Regions from separate parts of the Serratia odorifera genome, predicted to be linked through region 1. Evidence: predicted binding sites of a transcription regulator. Region 1 holds the regulator's gene; each other region holds the start of a gene.
The links. Region 1 encodes CRP, which controls carbon source genes, mostly activating them, when cyclic AMP is high. Its sites were predicted from a motif close to ATGTGANNNNNNTCACAT; they were not measured.
Positions count from the first base shown of each region.

Region 2: udp (uridine phosphorylase) is a predicted target of CRP. The motif match lies at 2,185-2,202, and genes of this name have one in related genera.
Region 3: cdd (cytidine deaminase) is a predicted target of CRP. The motif match lies at 2,291-2,308, and genes of this name have one in related genera.
Region 4: serC (3-phosphoserine/phosphohydroxythreonine transaminase) is a predicted target of CRP. The motif match lies at 1,856-1,873, and genes of this name have one in related genera.

Region 1 is NZ_JBGMUT010000008.1:167,641-172,132, reverse strand. Features, by position in the region: gene ACCC84_RS18420 (phosphoribulokinase) at 111-980, shown strand; gene ACCC84_RS18415 (OsmC family protein) at 1,034-1,441, opposite strand; gene crp (cAMP-activated global transcriptional regulator CRP) at 1,816-2,448, shown strand; gene argD (bifunctional acetylornithine/succinyldiaminopimelate transaminase) at 2,570-3,790, opposite strand; gene ACCC84_RS18400 (aminodeoxychorismate synthase component II) at 3,923-4,492, opposite strand, start outside.
Region 2 is NZ_JBGMUT010000011.1:98,484-102,975, reverse strand. Features, by position in the region: gene ACCC84_RS20335 (DedA family protein) at 1-270, opposite strand, end outside; gene ACCC84_RS20330 (tyrosine-protein phosphatase) at 367-1,149, opposite strand; gene udp (uridine phosphorylase) at 1,301-2,062, opposite strand; gene ACCC84_RS20320 (dienelactone hydrolase family protein) at 2,333-3,169, shown strand; gene fsa (fructose-6-phosphate aldolase) at 3,206-3,871, opposite strand; gene ptsP (phosphoenolpyruvate--protein phosphotransferase) at 3,916-4,492, opposite strand, start outside.
Region 3 is NZ_JBGMUT010000001.1:229,348-233,839, reverse strand. Features, by position in the region: gene ACCC84_RS01145 (MFS transporter) at 1-1,001, shown strand, start outside; gene ACCC84_RS01140 (CidA/LrgA family protein) at 1,132-1,539, shown strand; gene ACCC84_RS01135 (CidB/LrgB family autolysis modulator) at 1,536-2,231, shown strand; gene cdd (cytidine deaminase) at 2,468-3,352, shown strand; gene ACCC84_RS01125 (NAD-dependent malic enzyme) at 3,573-4,492, shown strand, end outside.
Region 4 is NZ_JBGMUT010000001.1:392,331-396,822, reverse strand. Features, by position in the region: gene aroA (3-phosphoshikimate 1-carboxyvinyltransferase) at 1-594, opposite strand, end outside; gene serC (3-phosphoserine/phosphohydroxythreonine transaminase) at 703-1,788, opposite strand; gene ACCC84_RS01820 (DUF421 domain-containing protein) at 2,038-2,730, opposite strand; gene ansB (L-asparaginase 2) at 2,824-3,870, opposite strand; gene ycaO (30S ribosomal protein S12 methylthiotransferase accessory factor YcaO) at 4,019-4,492, shown strand, end outside.

The DNA.
Region 1 (4,492 bases):
GTATCAATGTGCCATACCCTACAGCACTCGAGTTGCATCGAGGCGGCCTACAGCAAAGCAGCTGAGGTACGACGGATAAAACACGCATTTTAGACGGAGTAACATATCGTATGTCTGCCAAACATCCCGTTATCGCGGTAACCGGCTCCAGCGGAGCCGGCACCACCACTACCAGCGTGGCGTTCCGCAAAATATTCCAGCAGTTGAATATTCGCGCCGCACAGTTGGAAGGCGACAGCTTCCACCGCTACACCCGGCCGGAAATGGACGCGGCGATCCGCAAGGCGCGCGACCTCGGCCGTCATATCAGCTATTTTGGCCCCGAAGCCAACGACTTCGGCCTGCTGGAGCAGAGCTTCCGTGAATATGGCAACGGCGGCAGCGGCCGTTCACGTAAATATCTGCACACCTATGACGAAGCCGTGCCGTACAACCAGGTTCCTGGCACCTTTACACCGTGGGAAGCCCTGCCGGAACCCACCGACGTGCTGTTCTACGAAGGGCTGCACGGCGGCGTCGTCACCGATCAGCATGACGTGGCACAGCAGGTCGATCTGCTGGTCGGCGTGGTGCCAATCGTCAACCTGGAGTGGATCCAGAAGCTGATCCGCGATACTGGCGAACGCGGCCATTCTCGCGAAGCGGTGATGGATTCGGTAGTGCGTTCGATGGAAGACTATATCAACTACATCACACCGCAGTTTTCACGCACCCACATCAACTTCCAGCGCGTGCCAACGGTGGATACCTCCAACCCGTTTGCCGCCAAGGCCATCCCGTCGCTGGACGAAAGCTTTGTGGTGATCCACTTCCGCGGGCTGGATCAGATTGATTTCCCTTATCTGCTGGCGATGCTGCAAGGCTCGTTTATTTCGCACATCAATACGCTGGTGGTGCCCGGCGGCAAAATGGGACTGGCGATGGAGTTGATCATGGCACCGCTGGTGCAGCGGCTGCTGGAAGGCAAAAAGATTGAGTAGCCAGGCGACACCGGACGGGCGCGGGGAGGATTAGGCCACCGCGCCACATGCCATTAGGCCACTTCCCGGACTTCAAAGCTGTGGGTAACGCTGGCGGCCTTGCCGAGCATCAGCGCTACCGAACAGTATTTGTCGGCAGACAGATCCACCGCACGCTCCACCGCCTTGTCGCCAAGCCCTTTACCGCTGACGATAAAATGCAGGTTGATATGGGTAAATACCCGTGGTGCCTCTTCGCGACGTTCAGAGGTCAGTTTTACCTCACAATCACGCACGTCGTGACGGCCTTTTTGCAAAATCGACACCACGTCAATCGCGCTGCATCCCCCCACGGACATCAGCACCATTTCCATCGGACTTGGCGCCTTGTCACCGGCATTGCCGTCCATCAATACCTGATGGCCAGACGCCGATTCGCCAAGAAACGTTAACCCTTCAACCCATTTGACTCTTGCCTGCATGCTCATGACTCCGATTGATTCTTTGTCATCAGACTACGCGTTAGCAGCAAAACTGGCAACGGAACCTGATACTGGTCATGTGTGAGCGAGACAACACAAGACACCCGCGTCACTCTGTGCTACAAACAGAGCCGCAATAACGCTTTCTGGACAGCGCTTTCAGGGAAATGCCCACGGAAAGGCACCTTAATGTGTATGTTAACAGAATGTAGCTTGCAGCTCTCACTGCAAGTTAATATGCTAGGGCAATAGCGTATTTTTACGTCACGCCTCAAAAACGGTTAATGGTCGCCGCTCATGGACAGCCATAACACGTTTGACAGGGAACTCTGACCCCTGTGATACAGGCAGATTACAACAGAGGATAACAGCGAATGGTTCTCGGCAAACCGCAAACAGACCCTACTCTCGAATGGTTCCTGTCTCATTGCCATATCCACAAATATCCATCGAAAAGTACGCTGATTCACCAAGGTGAAAAGGCCGAAACGCTTTACTACATCGTGAAAGGCTCCGTTGCGGTGCTGATCAAGGATGAAGAAGGCAAAGAGATGATCCTGTCCTATCTCAATCAGGGCGATTTCATCGGCGAACTTGGATTATTTGAAGAAGGCCAGGAACGCAGCGCCTGGGTTAGGGCTAAAACCGCCTGTGAAGTGGCTGAAATTTCCTATAAGAAATTCCGTCAGCTGATCCAGGTGAACCCTGACATTCTGATGCGCCTGTCGGCGCAGATGGCAAGCCGCCTACAGATCACCTCAGAGAAAGTGGGTAACCTCGCCTTCCTAGACGTTACCGGCCGCATTGCGCAAACCCTGCTCAATCTGGCCAAACAGCCGGATGCCATGACTCACCCGGACGGCATGCAAATTAAAATCACCCGTCAGGAAATTGGTCAAATCGTCGGTTGTTCACGCGAAACGGTTGGCCGTATTCTGAAAATGCTCGAAGATCAAAACCTGATTTCCGCACACGGCAAAACCATCGTCGTCTACGGTACCCGTTAATCCATTAAAACGGCACGCTTCAAAAAATGCCGGTCAGTTAACGCTGACCGGCATTTTTATGCGCCGTTTACCGTGGACACAGTCGGACATCCGATACCGTCTGCCGACCGCCGGTGGGTAGCTACCCGGCGTTGATCACGTCCTGAACCGCCAGCTCAAACAACGCCATACCGTCGGCAATATCTTGCGGCTCAACGACCAGCGACGGCGCAAATCGGATCACGTTCGGCCCGGCATTTAAAATCATCAGGCCACGCGCGGCGGCCGCGGTGAGGAAATCACGCGCCTTGCCGTGGTAAGGCGCCGTCAGTTCGGCGCCGATCAACAGCCCCATACCGCGAATCTCGCTGAAAATACGGTATTTTTCGCCAATGTCCCGCAACGCCGCAACATACAGCGTATGACGCTGTTCGACGCCGCTCAACACTTCGGCGGTATTGATCACGTCCAACGCCGCCTCCGCCACCGCGCAGGCCAGCGGATTGCCGCCATAGGTGGTGCCGTGGGTACCGACCTGCATCACCGAAGCAATCTCCTCGGTGGTCAGCATGGCGCTGACCGGGAAACCGCCGCCCAACGCTTTGGCGGTGGTCAGAATATCCGGCGTCACACCGTAGTGCATATAGGCGAACAGCTTGCCGCTGCGCCCCATACCGCTTTGCACTTCATCAAATACCAACAGCGCCTGGTGGCGATCGCACAGTTCACGCACACCTTGCAGGAACTGCGCATCCACCGGAGTAATACCGCCTTCGCCCTGAATCGGCTCCATCACCACCGCGCAGGTGTGATCGTCCATCACCGCCTTGACCGCCGCCAGATCGTTGAACGGTACATGCACGATGTCGGCCGGCTTTGGCCCGAAGCCGTCGGAATACTTCGCCTGGCCGCCAACCGAGACGGTAAACAGCGTACGGCCATGGAACGCGTTATAAAACGCGATGATTTTGGTTTTGTACGGGCTGTGGCGGGTAATGGCATAGTGGCGCGCCAGCTTGAATGCCGCTTCGTTGGCTTCGGCGCCGGAATTGGCGAAGAACACCCGATCGGCGAAAGTCGCGGCGATAAGCTTGCTGGCCAGGCGCAGCGACGGCTCGTTGGTAAAGACATTGCTGGTGTGCCACAGGGTTTCACCCTGCTGCTTCAGCGCCGCCACCAATGCCGGGTGGCAATGCCCCAGCGCAGTCACCGCAATACCGCCAGAGAAATCAATATACTCCTTGCCGTTGCTGTCCCACACTCGGCTGCCCTTGCCCTTGACGGGGACAAACTGGGCAGGTGCATAAACAGGCAGAATAACCTGGTCGAACGTATTGCGGCTGACTGGGTATTTTTCGGTCATTATTGGGTCCACCCTGAACGTGATCGGATTTTCAATGTTGCCATTAAGTGAAAATATAATCACAAAATATGCATAAAAAACCAATCAAGGGCAAACCTAAATCGCCAAAAAAGGAAAAAAACTCATAACCGGTTAACTTTTCAGGAAATTATCCAGCAGTTGGTGCCCCTGCTCGCTGAGAATGCTTTCCGGGTGAAACTGCACCCCTTCCAGCGCCAGCTGACGATGGCGGATCCCCATGATTTCGTCAGGTTCGCCGTCGCGCTCACTCCAGGCGGTTACCTCAAAGCAGTCTGGCAACGTGGCGGCTTCCAGCACCAGCGAGTGGTAACGGGTCACGGTCAACGGATTGTTCAGCCCAGCAAAAACGCCGCCGTTATGGTGCCGAATGGCAGAGGTCTTGCCATGCATCACCTGACGGGCGCGTACCACCGTGGCGCCAAACGCCTGCCCCAACGCCTGATGGCCGAGGCATACGCCCAAAATGGGCAGCCTGCCGGCAAAGTGGCGAATGGCAGCAAGAGAAATGCCCGCCTCATTCGGCGTGCACGGGCCGGGTGAAATCACCAGTCTCTGTGGCGCAAGCCGTTCAATATCGGCCAGTTGCAATTCATCGTTGCGCTTGACCAACACTTCGGCGCCCAACTGGCAGAAGTATTGGTACAGGTTGTAGGTGAAAGAGTCGTAGTTATCAATCAGCAG
Region 2 (4,492 bases), on a different contig from region 1:
CACCCGCTGCTGATAATGGTAGCCGACCCAATAGGAAAGCCAATCGCCAAAAAAGGCGCCCGCCGCCGCGGCAGCCCAAATCGGCCAGAACGCAATGCCGCTTTCGCCAATCAGCGCCCCCAACGCCAGCAGGATCACCGTGGCTGGCAGCAACAGCGACAGAAACGCCAGCGATTCGCCAAAAGCCAGGAAGAAAATGATGGGAATGGCCCAGCCCTCGTGCTGCCGCACGACTTCGCTGACCCAGTGGATAATGTCGTTCAGATTCAAACCCGTCTCCTTGATACCGGATATCCTTTGCCCAAGGATACGCAATGCCCGCCGACGTTGGTTAAACCCCGGCTAAACATTGCGCTTGCTGTACGACTATTCCAGATAGTGCGCCCGCAGGGTTTCGCGCTGGCTGTCCCCCAGCCCGTACTCCGCTTCCAGCCAGCGATCGGTGCTGCCGTACTGTGTATCGATGCAGCCAAGCGCAGTCATCAGGAACTCTTCGCGAGCGCTCAATACGAAGGCAAACTGCGCCAGCGCCGCGTCGTTCAGGCGAATGGACAGCTGATCCAGCATATGTTCGCGGAAGCTGGCCAGCGTGGTTTCCGTCAGCAGATAGTCTTCCACAACCGTGGCCCGGTCTGCCCCCAGCGCGAACAACACCAGTGCCGAACCGATGCCGGTACGGTCCTTGCCCACCGCACAGTGCTGAACAATAGCGCCGGCGTCCGGCTGCGCCAGCAGGTTGGCCAACTGCCGATATGCCGCATTGCCAAACGGCAATCGACGATACAGTTCCAGCATGAAGGCCCGCGCGTCAAAGTTTGCCAGGGTTTCGCTGGTCAGGCTTTCCAGGTTGGCGTTAACCTCGTTGCTCAACGGGTTGGCCGGGAAATGGTGGTAATCGGCACCGCTCCACAGCACATCCGGTTTGGCTTGTACTTCGTCGGCATCGCGATAGTCGAGCACTGACCGTACCGGCACGCCGGCCAGAAAGGTACAGTCATTTTCGGTCAACCGTTCGAGCGAACCGGAACGAAACAGTAAACCGCGTTTGATACGGCGGCCATCGGCCACGCTGTTGCCGCCCAAGTCACGGAAGTTGATACCACCGTCAAGCGGCGCAAGTGAAGGATGAAGCAGAATCTGGGCAGTCATAGACATCCTCTTGATTATTGTCGAAGAAAGCACCAGCGGTGCCAAGACAACGCGGCAATCATGACGATCTGCCGACGCCGGAGAAGACCACCGTAACAGATTACGCCTGAATGGAGAAACGGGCCGCGTGAGGGCCCGTTGCATTGGAGGATTACAGCAGGCGACGCGCCGCGTCCACCACGATTTGCACCGCATGGCTTTCGGTTTGCTTCATGGTTTCCGCATTCGGAATTTCCTGCTGGGTACGGTTAACGATCACGCCGGCCACCATACCGGCACGCAGGCCCTGACTGGCGCACATGGTCAACAGCGTCGCGGATTCCATTTCATAGTTCATTACGCCCATGGATTGCCACTCTTCCATCGAGCCTTTGAACCGGCTGACCACGCGACCGGAATAGGTATCATAACGTTCCTGGCCCGGGTAGAAAGTATCGGAGGACGCGGTCACGCCAATATGCGTGTTGGCACCGCTGGCTTTGGCTGCTTCAACCAACGCGGTGGTGCAGGCGAAGTCCGCTACCGCCGGGAATTCCATTGGCGCAAAATGCAGGCTGGCACCGTCAAGGCGTACCGCCGCCGTGGTCACCAGCACATCACCGACGTTGATATGCGGCTGAATCGCGCCAGTAGTACCAATGCGCAGGAAAGTGCGAATGCCCAGTTGCGCCAATTCCTCTACTGCGATAGAAGTGGAAGGGCCGCCGATGCCAGTCGAGCAAACGATAACCGCTTTGCCGTCCAATTCTGCACGCCATGAGGTGAATTCACGATGGGACGCCAGATGCACTGGGTTTTCCATCAATTTGGCGATTTTCTCTACACGCTGCGGATCGCCAGGAACAATCGCAAGCTGAGCCCCTTGTAAATCATTTTTGGTGAGGCCGAGATGGAAAACATCAGACTGAGACATAAGAGACTCCTCATAGATCAGATTATTGGGAGGAACAAAAAAGTACTCTACTGAAAATCAACGCCCTTTTTCGTGACCAACATCACCACCAATAAAGAAACGAATTACGATCTACATAATTTTTGTGATTTATATCACAGAAATGGCCGTTCTCACCGCTGCGTTTTGTCCAAGTCTAGCCACTACAGGCACACGCACCACGATGACAACCGGGCGCAATCTTACCTATAGTTACTTGCAGAACTGCTTTTCTCTTGCATGGAGACCGCAATGAAAACCGAATACGTGATGACATTAAAACAGGCCAAAGAGGGTTTTAATCCGGCCACCACGCCGTTGGCTGCAACCACTGTTTATACTGACGACGCAGGCATTCATGCGGGTGAAACCACCATTCCGTCACAGGGTGACGACCTGCCGGCCTTTATCGCCAAACCGGCCGCTCATAACGGCCCCTTCCCGGTGGTACTGGTGGTACAGGAAATCTTCGGCGTTCATCAGCATATTCAGGATCTGTGCCGCCGGCTGGCTAAAGAGGGCTATCTGGCGATCGCGCCTGAGCTGTATTTCCGCCAGGGTGAAGCACGAGATTACAGCGATATCAGCGAACTGCTGCAAAAACTGGTCAGCAAAGTGCCAGATAAGCAAGTGCTGATCGATTTGGATCATACCGCCAATTGGGCCATACGCCATGGTGGCGATGCCAGCAAGTTGGCGATCACCGGTTTTTGCTGGGGTGGGCGCATTACCTGGTTGTATGCGGCGCATAACCCGCAACTGAAAGCCGCCGTCGCCTGGTACGGCAAATTGGTGGGAGAGAAAACCCTCAACTCACCGAAACACCCGGTGGATATCGCCACACAGCTGACGGCGCCGGTATTGGGGTTATACGGCGGGCAGGACGGCAGTATCCCGCAGGAAACGGTGGAAAGTATGCGCCAGGCGATCCGCGCCGCCAACGCGGATGCCGACATCGTGGTCTATCCGCAAGCGGGCCACGCGTTTAACGCCGATTACCGCCCCAGTTACCATGCCGAATCGGCGCAGGACGGCTGGCAACGCATGCTGGACTGGTTTATCCAGCATGGCGTGGTGGGGGTGAAATAAGCACCGCACGGGCTCGGCCACGCCGGGCCCTGAGAGTTACTCCAGTTGCAGCGTGCCAAATGCCGCCTGCCAATCCTGCTCAAACTTGACCACCGCCGCCTGTACCGCAGGCGCATTAATAAACTGCTGCGCAATTTCCGGTGGCAAGGTTATCGCCCCGCACCCCGCCAGCAGGCAATCCAATGCCTGACGCGGGGTTTTGAAACTGGCAGCCAATACCTTCGCTTGCGCAGCGTGACGTTCCAGTAACTGCTGCAGCTCTGCGACGGTGGCAATGCCGTTGCCTCCCTGCGCATCGATGCGATTAACATACGGCGCCACATAGTCCGCCCCGGCCAATACCGACAGCAGCCCTTGTGCCGCACCATAAACCGCGGTGCCCAAGGTAGGTATCGCCAAGCTTTTTAACGTCTTGATCGCCGCCAGCCCTTCCGCGGTCACCGGCACCTTCACCACCAGCCCCGGCACCCGTTCATTCAGGCGTAGCGCCTCTTCGACTATCTGCGGCGCATTGTTTGCCATGGTCTGGGCAAATAGTCTGCCCTCTCCCCCTAACGCTTCATGCAGCGCCGGTAACACCTCCCACAGACTGGTGCGTGAGCTGGCAATAATGCTCGGATTGGTGGTTACGCCCTGCAAAGGCAGAATACGTGCCAGCCGTTTTACTGCGCCGACGTCGGCGGTATCGAGATAGAGTTCCATCGATGTTCTCCAAAAAATAGGGTGCCAACGCGCCCTGCGGTGAATTACAGTTCAAGCTCTTGTTGCAACAATGCTTCTACCTGTGGTGCCGACGCCGCATTGACCAACGCCGTGCGAAACTCGTCATGCATGATGCGCCGGGCCAATTTAGAAAAAATACGCATATGCCGGTCGCCTGCCGCATGTTTATTCAACGTCAACATAATGACGAATCGCACCTCTTCCTCGCCCCATATCACCGGTTGTGACAGCCTGGCGACGCTGATGGTCGACTGCTCAATATGTTCGGATTTGCTATGCGGTATAGCGAAGCCAAAACCCAGTCCGGTGGAAAACACCGCTTCGCGCGCCCACAGATCGGCTGCCAGCTTGCGCGGGTAACGGCAGCGCCCCGCCAGCAGCAGATTATCCGTCATGCCCTTGATCACCTCCTCTTTACTGCGCCAGTCAGCGCCGAGCGCAATGCAGGATGGCGAAATCAATGGGACATCGCGTTGCTCCATGCGGAACTGCGCCAGCAGGTGTTCAACTTCCAACGAGGTGCGGCACGCCATCGCCCGGTTGAGCAACAGGCGGCATTCGCGGCTATCCAGCTTGACCAGCCGCGTCTTGGTCGCCGGG
Region 3 (4,492 bases), on a different contig from region 1:
CCACCCTGATTGCGCTTTCCATGCTGTTGTTCGCGCTGAGCTTTTTCATTATTCCCTGGATTGCGCAACCGGGCAGCATAGTCATCGTGCTGGCGGTGCTGCATACCGCATATGCCGTGCTTGGCATTACCATTAAAGCCTGTTTCGCCGAATGGCTGCCGGTAGCGCAGCGCATCAAGGCGTTTTCGATCAATTACACCCTGGTGAACGTCGGCTGGGCGATCGGCTCATCGCTCGGCGTACTGGTGGCCGGCTTTAGCCCCTTGCTGCCGTTCTACCTTTCCGGCGGCCTGGCACTGCTGACGGTAGTGATGGTGAACCTGAGACTGCGCCAGCAACAGGCGCAGCCGCAGGTTACCCGCCAATCGGACGCGCCCACGGTGATGCCCAGCTTCCGCCAGACGGCAAAAATCCTGCGTCAGGATCGCCGGCTGATCTACTTTACCCTGGGCAGCACGCTGGGCGCGGTAGTGTTCGGCCAGTTCACCGGTTATCTGTCGCAGTACCTGATCACCGTCTCCAGTGCCGACTTCGCCTACCGGGTGATTGGGCTGGTGATGATCGTCAACGCCTGTATCGTGATTGCGTTACAGTACCTGCTGAGCCGCGGCATGCGGCAGGACAACATTCTGCGCTGGCTGACGCTGGGCACGCTGTTTTTCATTATCGGCCTGCTGGGCTTTCTGTTTGCCGGCCAGTCGCTGTGGCTGTGGGCGACGGCCATGGCGGTTTTCACCCTCGGCGAAATCATTGTCATCCCGGTGGAATACATGTTCATCGATTTCATTGCTCCCGGGCATTTAAAAGGCAGTTACTATGGCGTGCAAAACCTCAGCAATCTGGGAGGGGCCATCAATCCGGTACTGTGCGGCCTGTTGCTGAGCTATGCCGCACCGGCGCTGATGTTCGTCATGCTGATTGCTGCCGCACTGTTCAGCCTGCTGTTTTTCTTTCTCGGACATCGGCTGGCGCAACGACAGCGGCTGGCACAGGAGGCGTAACCTACACTTGTTCCATGCCGTCAATAGCGCCTAATGGCATCGTATGCATAGACAGGATTCATGGCGTGTTTTGTGGCCAAGCTCACAGTTTAATTGTATGATGAATACATCAGTTAAACAGGAAAGAATCATGACCAACCTATTCGCACTGTGTTGGAAATACCTGCGGGCCTTCGCTTTAATTTATCTCTGCCTGTTTGCCGGCAATGCGATTTCCGCCCTTTTACCCATCACCATCCCCGGCAGCATCATCGGCATGTTGCTGCTGTTTGCGCTGCTGTCATCGCAACTGCTGCCAGCCAAATGGGTGCGTCCGGGCTGCAACGTCTTCATCCGTTACATGGTATTGCTGTTTGTGCCGATTGGCGTCGGTGTCATGCAATATTATCGGCAGATTGTCGATCATCTGGCGCCGCTGCTGGTGTCCTGCCTGGTCAGTACCGTGCTGGTACTGGTGGTGGTGGGTTATTCCTCCCACTATTTTCACCGCGACCGTAGCCTGGCCGCTGGCAAGCGCGATGCCAAGGAGGACAAATGATGGATAACATCTGGTGGTCGTTACCGTTAACGCTGGTGGTGTTTTACGCGGCACGGGCGTTGTCGCAGCGACTGAAAATGCCACTGCTCAACCCGCTGCTGGTGTCGATGGCCATCATCATTCCTTTTCTGCTGTTCACCGGTATTCCTTACCAACGCTACTTCCAGGGCAGCAAGATACTGAACGACTTTTTACAACCTGCGGTGGTGGCGCTGGCCTTTCCGCTGTATGAACAGATACACCAGATCCGCGCACGCTGGAAGTCGATCATTACCGTGTGCTTTATTGGCAGTCTGACCGCGATGATCAGCGGCGGCGCCATCGCGCTGTGGATGGGCGCTACGCCAGAAATCGTCGCGTCAATCCTGCCAAAATCGGTCACCACGCCGATCGCCATGGCAACGGCGGAATCGATCGGCGGCATTCCGGCCATCAGCGCCGTCTGCGTGATTTTTGTCGGGATTTTCGGCGCTATTTTCGCCCACCCCCTCTTCAACCTGATGAGGATAAACACCAAATCTGCACGTGGTCTGGCGATGGGCAGCGCATCACACGCCCTGGGGACCGCGCGTAGCGTAGAACTGGACTATCAGGAGGGCGCATTCAGCTCACTGGCTCTGGTTGTCTGCGGGATTATTACCTCGTTATTGGCGCCGTTATTGTTCCCGCTGCTGTTGCATCTGTTTGCCTAAGGCCAAAACTTGCGATACATCTCGCAATAATGATTTCTATTACATGAATTTCACCAATAAGGAGATCTTAATCACACTTTATTGATGGCGGGCTGCCTAGAATGCCCTATCCAATTAATTCGAGATTGCATTGCGGCGGCTGCCTGCAAAAGCCTGATACGTCAGGCGTGGCGCAAACCGCCAACGATGTGAATCGGTAACAGCGGCCTCCCCGTTAATCAATAGAGAGACCTACCATGCATACGCGTTTTCACACCGCTTTCAGCCAATTGCCCGCTTCCTTGCAAAGCGCCCTGCAGCCTTATATGGACACACCTGATTTCCCGGCGATGTTCGACCTCAGCCAGGTTGAGGCAATCAAGCAGCGCTGCGGGCTGGATGATGATGCCCTGGCATTTGCCCTGCTGCCGCTGGCGGCAACCTGTTCCTTAACCCCGATCTCACATTTCAACGTCGGTGCCATCGCCCGCGGCGTCAGCGGCAATCTGTATTTTGGCGCCAATATGGAATTTCACGGCGCGCCGATGCAACAAACCATCCATGCCGAACAATGTGCAGTGACCCACGCCTGGCTGCGTGGCGAACGCTCACTGGCCTCCATCACCGTCAACTACACACCGTGCGGCCACTGCCGCCAGTTTATGAACGAGTTGAACAGCGGCGGTGAACTGCAAATTCGCCTGCCGGGGCGCGACGCGGCCACGCTGGCAGATTATCTGCCGGATGCATTTGGCCCGCGCGATCTGGCTATCAGCACCCTGTTGATGGACCCGGTGGATCATGGTTTCCAACTGTCGCTGAACGACCCACTGGACCAGGCGGCGCTGAACGCCGCCAACCGTAGCCATGCGCCCTACAGCAACGCCCACAGCGGCGTAGCGCTGGAAACCGCCGAGGGTAAAATCCATGCGGGTCGCTATGCCGAAAACGCCGCCTTCAACCCAAGCCTGCCGCCGTTACAAGCGGCACTGGTACTGTTAAACCTCTCCGGCGGCGATTGCCGGCAAATCCGCCGCGCGGTGCTGGCGGAGCCGCAGAGCGCCATACTCAGCCAATGGGATGCCACCCGCGCCACGCTGGCGGCGTTGGGTTGCGACGCGGTCAGCCGTATCACCTTCTGACGCCTTGGACGCGGGGCCGTTCGGCTCCGCAGCTACCAGTCCCGCCGGCCAAATACAATGCCATTCATCTTCTAAAACACTTTTTTTAGTTAAAAAATGATTTGAACGTCGATAATTTCATCAATTTGCCTCATGATCCGATAACAATTGCTGTACATATTTTCCTTATCTTTTAGGATCACCAGTTATAAAAATTATCTGATACGTTAAGAGTAAACTGATGGAACTTGAATACGAAAGCAAACGCCCGCTGTATATCCCCTATGCCGGTCCAATTCTGTTGGAATTCCCGCTGCTCAACAAAGGCAGTGCATTTACAGAAGACGAGCGTAGCCATTTCAATCTGCACGGCCTGCTGCCGGAGGCGGTAGAAACCATTGAAGAACAGGTTGAACGTGCCTATCGTCAATACCAGGACTTCAAAAACGACAACGACAAGCATATTTATCTGCGCAACATTCAGGACACCAACGAAACGCTGTTCTACCGCCTGCTCGATGCCCACCTGAGCGAAATGATGCCGATCATCTACACGCCGACGGTCGGTGAAGCCTGCGAGCACTTCTCGGACATTTATCGCCGGGCACGCGGTCTGTTCATTTCCTATCCGAATCGCGACCGCATCGACGATATGCTGCAAAACGCCACCAAGCAGAACGTTAAGGTGATTGTGGTTACCGACGGCGAGCGCATTCTCGGCCTGGGCGATCAGGGCATTGGCGGCATGGGGATCCCTATCGGCAAGCTGTCGCTGTACACCGCCTGCGGCGGTATCAGCCCGGCCTATACGCTGCCGGTAGTGCTGGACGTCGGCACCAACAACCCGCAACGCCTGAACGATCCGCTGTACATGGGCTGGCGTCATCCGCGTATCTCCGGTGACGAATATCACGCGTTTGTCGAAGAATTCATTCAGGCGGTCAAGCGTCGCTGGCCAAACGTACTGTTGCAGTTCGAAGACTTTGCGCAAAACAACGCTACGCCGCTGTTAAACCGCTACCGTGACGAAATCTGCTGCTTTAACGACGACATCCAGGGCACCGCTGCAGTCACGCTCGGCAGCCTGATCGCCGCCAGCCGCGCCGCCGGTAGTCAATTGCGCGACCAGACCGTCACCTTCCTCGGCGCCGGCTCCGCCGG
Region 4 (4,492 bases), on a different contig from region 1:
GGATACCAGCTCGCCCTTGATATGGATATGCGTATCCTGCTCAGCCAGCGGTGCAGTCATCAGCAGCGCGGTGAGGAACTGACTGGAAACGCTGCCGTCGACGCTAACGTTGCCGCCGCTAAACCCGCCACGCAGTCGCACCGGCGGATAGTCACTCTGCTCCAGATAGTCGATTTGCGCGCCGCCCTGACGCAAGGCGTCGACCAGGTGACCGATAGGCCGCTCTTTCATGCGCGGTTCACCGGTCAGCACCACCTCGCCGTTACCCAGGCACAATGCCGCAGCCAACGGACGCATGGCGGTACCCGCATTGCCAAGGAACAGCTCCAGCGGCTGTTTGGCCACCAGCGGCCCGGCGACGCCGTCAACCGTACAAACGGTGCGATCGGCAGACAGTTGATAACTTACCCCCAACGCCTGTAACGCGTTCAGCATGTGCCGCACGTCATCGCTGTCCAGCAGGTTGGTCAGCCGGGTGGTGCCCGCCGCCAGCGCCGCCAGCAGCAGAGCCCGGTTGGAAACGCTCTTGGAGCCGGGTAAGTTGACGGTGCCATTGACCAAAGCAACCGGTTGTAACGTCAGGGAATCCACCATGTGAACAAAACTCTCCAAATCTGATAAACGAAACGGCCCCGGGAATCATGCCGGAGCCGCTTTATTGCAACAACAGCCAACCTCGCCCACTATCGGGGGCGACGGCACTCAACCATGGCGACGTTCAAAGTCCACCATAAAATCAGTCAATGTTTGCACGCCAGCCAGTGGCATCGCATTGTAAATAGAGGCGCGCATGCCGCCGACCACGCGGTGGCCTTTCAGCGCCTGCAGGCCAATGGCTTCGGCTTCGCTGAGGAACAGCGAATCCAACGCCGCATCGGCCAGTTGGAACGGTACGTTCATCCACGAGCGGTTGGTGCTCGCCACCTGGCTGCGATAAAAGTCGGAACTGTCAATGGTGGTGTACAGCAGATCGGCTTTGGCCCGATTGCGTTTTTCCATCTCGACCAGCCCACCCTGTTCCTTCAACCACTTGAACACCAGACCGGAAAGATACCAGGCGAACGTCGGCGGCGTATTGAACATCGAGTCGTTTTCGGCCAACACGGTATAATCAAGAATGGACGGGACTTCGCGACGCGCCTTGCCCAGCAGATCGTCACGCACGATCACCAGCGTCAGGCCGGCCGGACCAATGTTCTTCTGCGCGCCGGCATAAATTACCCCGAAGCGGCTAACGTCCAGCGGACGGGAAAGAATGGTCGAAGAGTAATCGCCGATCACCACTTTGTCGCCGAAGTCTGGCGTTTCATCGATGGCAACGCCGTCGATGGTTTCATTCGGGCAATAGTGAACGTAAGCCGCGTCATCGCTGAGCTGCCACTGGCTCATCGGCACAATGGCACGCAAACCGTCAACGGTGGTTTTAACGTCAATCACGTTTGGCGAACAGTACTTTTTTGCTTCGTTGATCGCGCTGTGCGCCCAATAACCGCCGTCAATGTAATCGGCGGTTGTCTGCTCACCGAGCAGGTTCAACGGCAGCGCGGCAAATTGTGCACGCGCGCCGCCGTGGCAAAACAGGACTTTATAGTTGGAGGGGACTTTCAACAGGTCGCGCAGATCCTGTTCGGATTGCTCGGCCACCGCGATGAACTCTTTACTGCGGTGACTGATTTCCATCACCGATGTACCGAGGCCGTGCCAGTTGCACAGTTCCTGTTCCGCGCGACGCAAAACTTCTACCGGCAGCATAGCCGGGCCAGAACTAAAATTATAAACCTGAGTCATTTCCCCTCACCACATTCACTATTTCGCCAATCAGCTTGGCTAACCGAAATACGCCCCTGGCCGGATAATGTGATATCCAGCACATCGGTTTTATCACTCGCGCCCCCCCGCTGCAACGCTTATTCGCCCGACGGCGGGAAACTGCCTACAACGGCGGTAACAGCCTCTGCCATACGTTGGCCATTTTTTGCGATAAAACGCTATGACACCGGCCAATTCAGCGGCTTATCACGGTTTTTTATGCTGTATTCAGCCAACTCGCCGATGAGAAAGTGCGGCGATCCAGCGGTCATTCTTGCAGCGTGGACACTGATGCTGCTGCGTACTGAGCAGCGGTGCAATCATGCCACAAATACTACAGGCAAAATCGCCGTCCTGTTCAACCCGATCGACGGCGGTCACGCACTGCGATGGCAACACCGGCAAACCGGGTCGAACCCGATCGGGCGGGTAAAAATAGACCGAAATGCCGCCATTGACTTCCAGAATCGCCAGCCGCACCTGCCCCAGGTGCTCGACGCCGGCCTGCCGCAGCTCCATAAAGAATTCGTCATGGGTAATGTTCTCCTGACGCATGGTATCCCAGGCAAATACCCCGTCGTCGACCAGTACCAACGCCCGTCCCTCCATCCAGTCCTGCACCTTGCGGTGACGGTCCATCAGAAAAGTGGAAACCCGGTACAGCACCATGATACTGACAAATACCGTCAACACCGGCAGCAGCGGTACATCATGATAGAAGGTCACGTCTCCGGCGGCGGAGCCCAACGTCAGGATAATCAGCACTTCAAACAGTGACATCTGCCGGACGCCACGGCGCCCCGACATTTTCAGAAACAGGAACACCAGCAGGAAGGTAAACAGACTTCGCGCTGCCACCTCCGCCAGAAACGCCACGGATGTTTCATCAAACGCCATACGCTTAATATCGAACGCACGCATGCAGACTACTCCTCCAGCAAGAAAGATGCCTTATAGCTTAGCCGTTGCGTTGACATTGGGAGGTGCGCGCCCTGACAGGACGCGCTCCAGTTCTCAATATTGGTTAAACAGTTGCTGTATCTGGCGGGCGTCTTTGGTTTGCGTCAGCGCCAACTGCAGCAATACGCGGGCTTTTTGCGGATTGAGCGCACCGGCGGCAACAAAACCGTATTTTGCATCATCGACTTCTGCATCTTCGGTGGTGGCTCCCCCCGGAACCCGAGAGGCACGCACGACCGCCACACCGTGGTGCGCGGCGCTCGCCAGCGTGTCGAAGACGGTTTTATACAGGTTGCCGTTGCCCACGCCGGCACTGATAATCCCCTGGTAACCCTCGGCGATCAACGCCTTGGCCGGAGCATCGGACGCGTTGGCATAGTTGTAGATAATGCCAACCTTCGGCAGGGTATCCAGCTTGCTGACATCAAACGGCGTCGCGGTGGTGTGTTTACGTTGCGGCGTGCGCTGATAATCAATTTTGCCGTTGTGGATGTAACCCAGCGGGCCAAAGTTCGGCGACTGGAAGGCCTGGACCGCAGTGGTGCTGGTTTTGGTCGCGTCGCGGGCATCCAGCACCGTTTCGTTCATTGCCACCAGCACTCCCCGGTTGGCAGATTGCGGATCGGCGGCCGTCAGCACCGCGTTATACAGATTGAACGGGCCATCGGCGCTCATCGCCGTTGCCGGGCGCATCGCACCGACCATCACCACCGGTTTGTCGCACTTCACCGTTAAATCGAGAAAATAGGCAGTTTCCTCCAGCGTATCGGTACCATGAGTGATGACAAAGCCATCGGTTTTGGCGCAATCGGCGTTGATTTTCTTTGCCAGCGTTAGCCACACCTGGTCATTCATATCCTGTGAACCGATGCTTACCAGCTGTTCCCCCTGCACATTCGCCAACTGTTTCAACTGCGGTACCGCGCTCAGCAGGGCATCAACACCCAACTTCCCGGCGGTATAACTGGACTGGGTTGCTGATTCGCCACCGCCGGCAATGGTGCCGCCGGTGGCCAGAATGGTGATCGATGGCAATGCCAGCGCCGTCCCGCTAAATCCGGCCAATAACCCCGCCAGTACGCTGATTTTCATTGATTTCATTCGCTTTCTCCATGGTGAATAATGCGCTGGATTATCCCCCTTGCCACGATGAAAACTGTGACACCCGCTGCGCTTTAGGAATACATGGAGCTTGCTGGCAAAAACCCGTATCATTGCGCGTTTTTAGTACGCTCAAAAAGTGAAGACAATGACGCAGACTTTTATCCCCGGTAAAGACGCCGCGCTGGAAGATTCCATCAGCCGTTTCCAACAGAAATTAAGCGACCTGGGTTTCAATATCGAAGAAGCTTCCTGGCTTAATCCGGTTCCACACGTTTGGTCGGTGCATATTCGCGATCGCGATTGCCCGCTGTGCTTCACCAACGGCAAAGGCGCCAGCAAAAAAGCCGCGCTGGCTTCCGCTTTGGGCGAATATTTCGAACGCTTGTCGACCAACTATTTCTTTGCCGACTTCTACCTGGGCAAGCAGATCGCCGAGGGCGATTTCGTACATTATCCCAACGAGAAGTGGTTCCCGATCCCGGAGGATGATTCCCTGCCGGCCGGTATCCTCGATCAGCGCCTGCATGCGTTCTACAATCCTGAGCAGGAAGTACGCGCCAGCGAACTGATCGACCTGCAATCCGGTAATGGCGATCGCGGTATCTGTGCATTGCCGTTC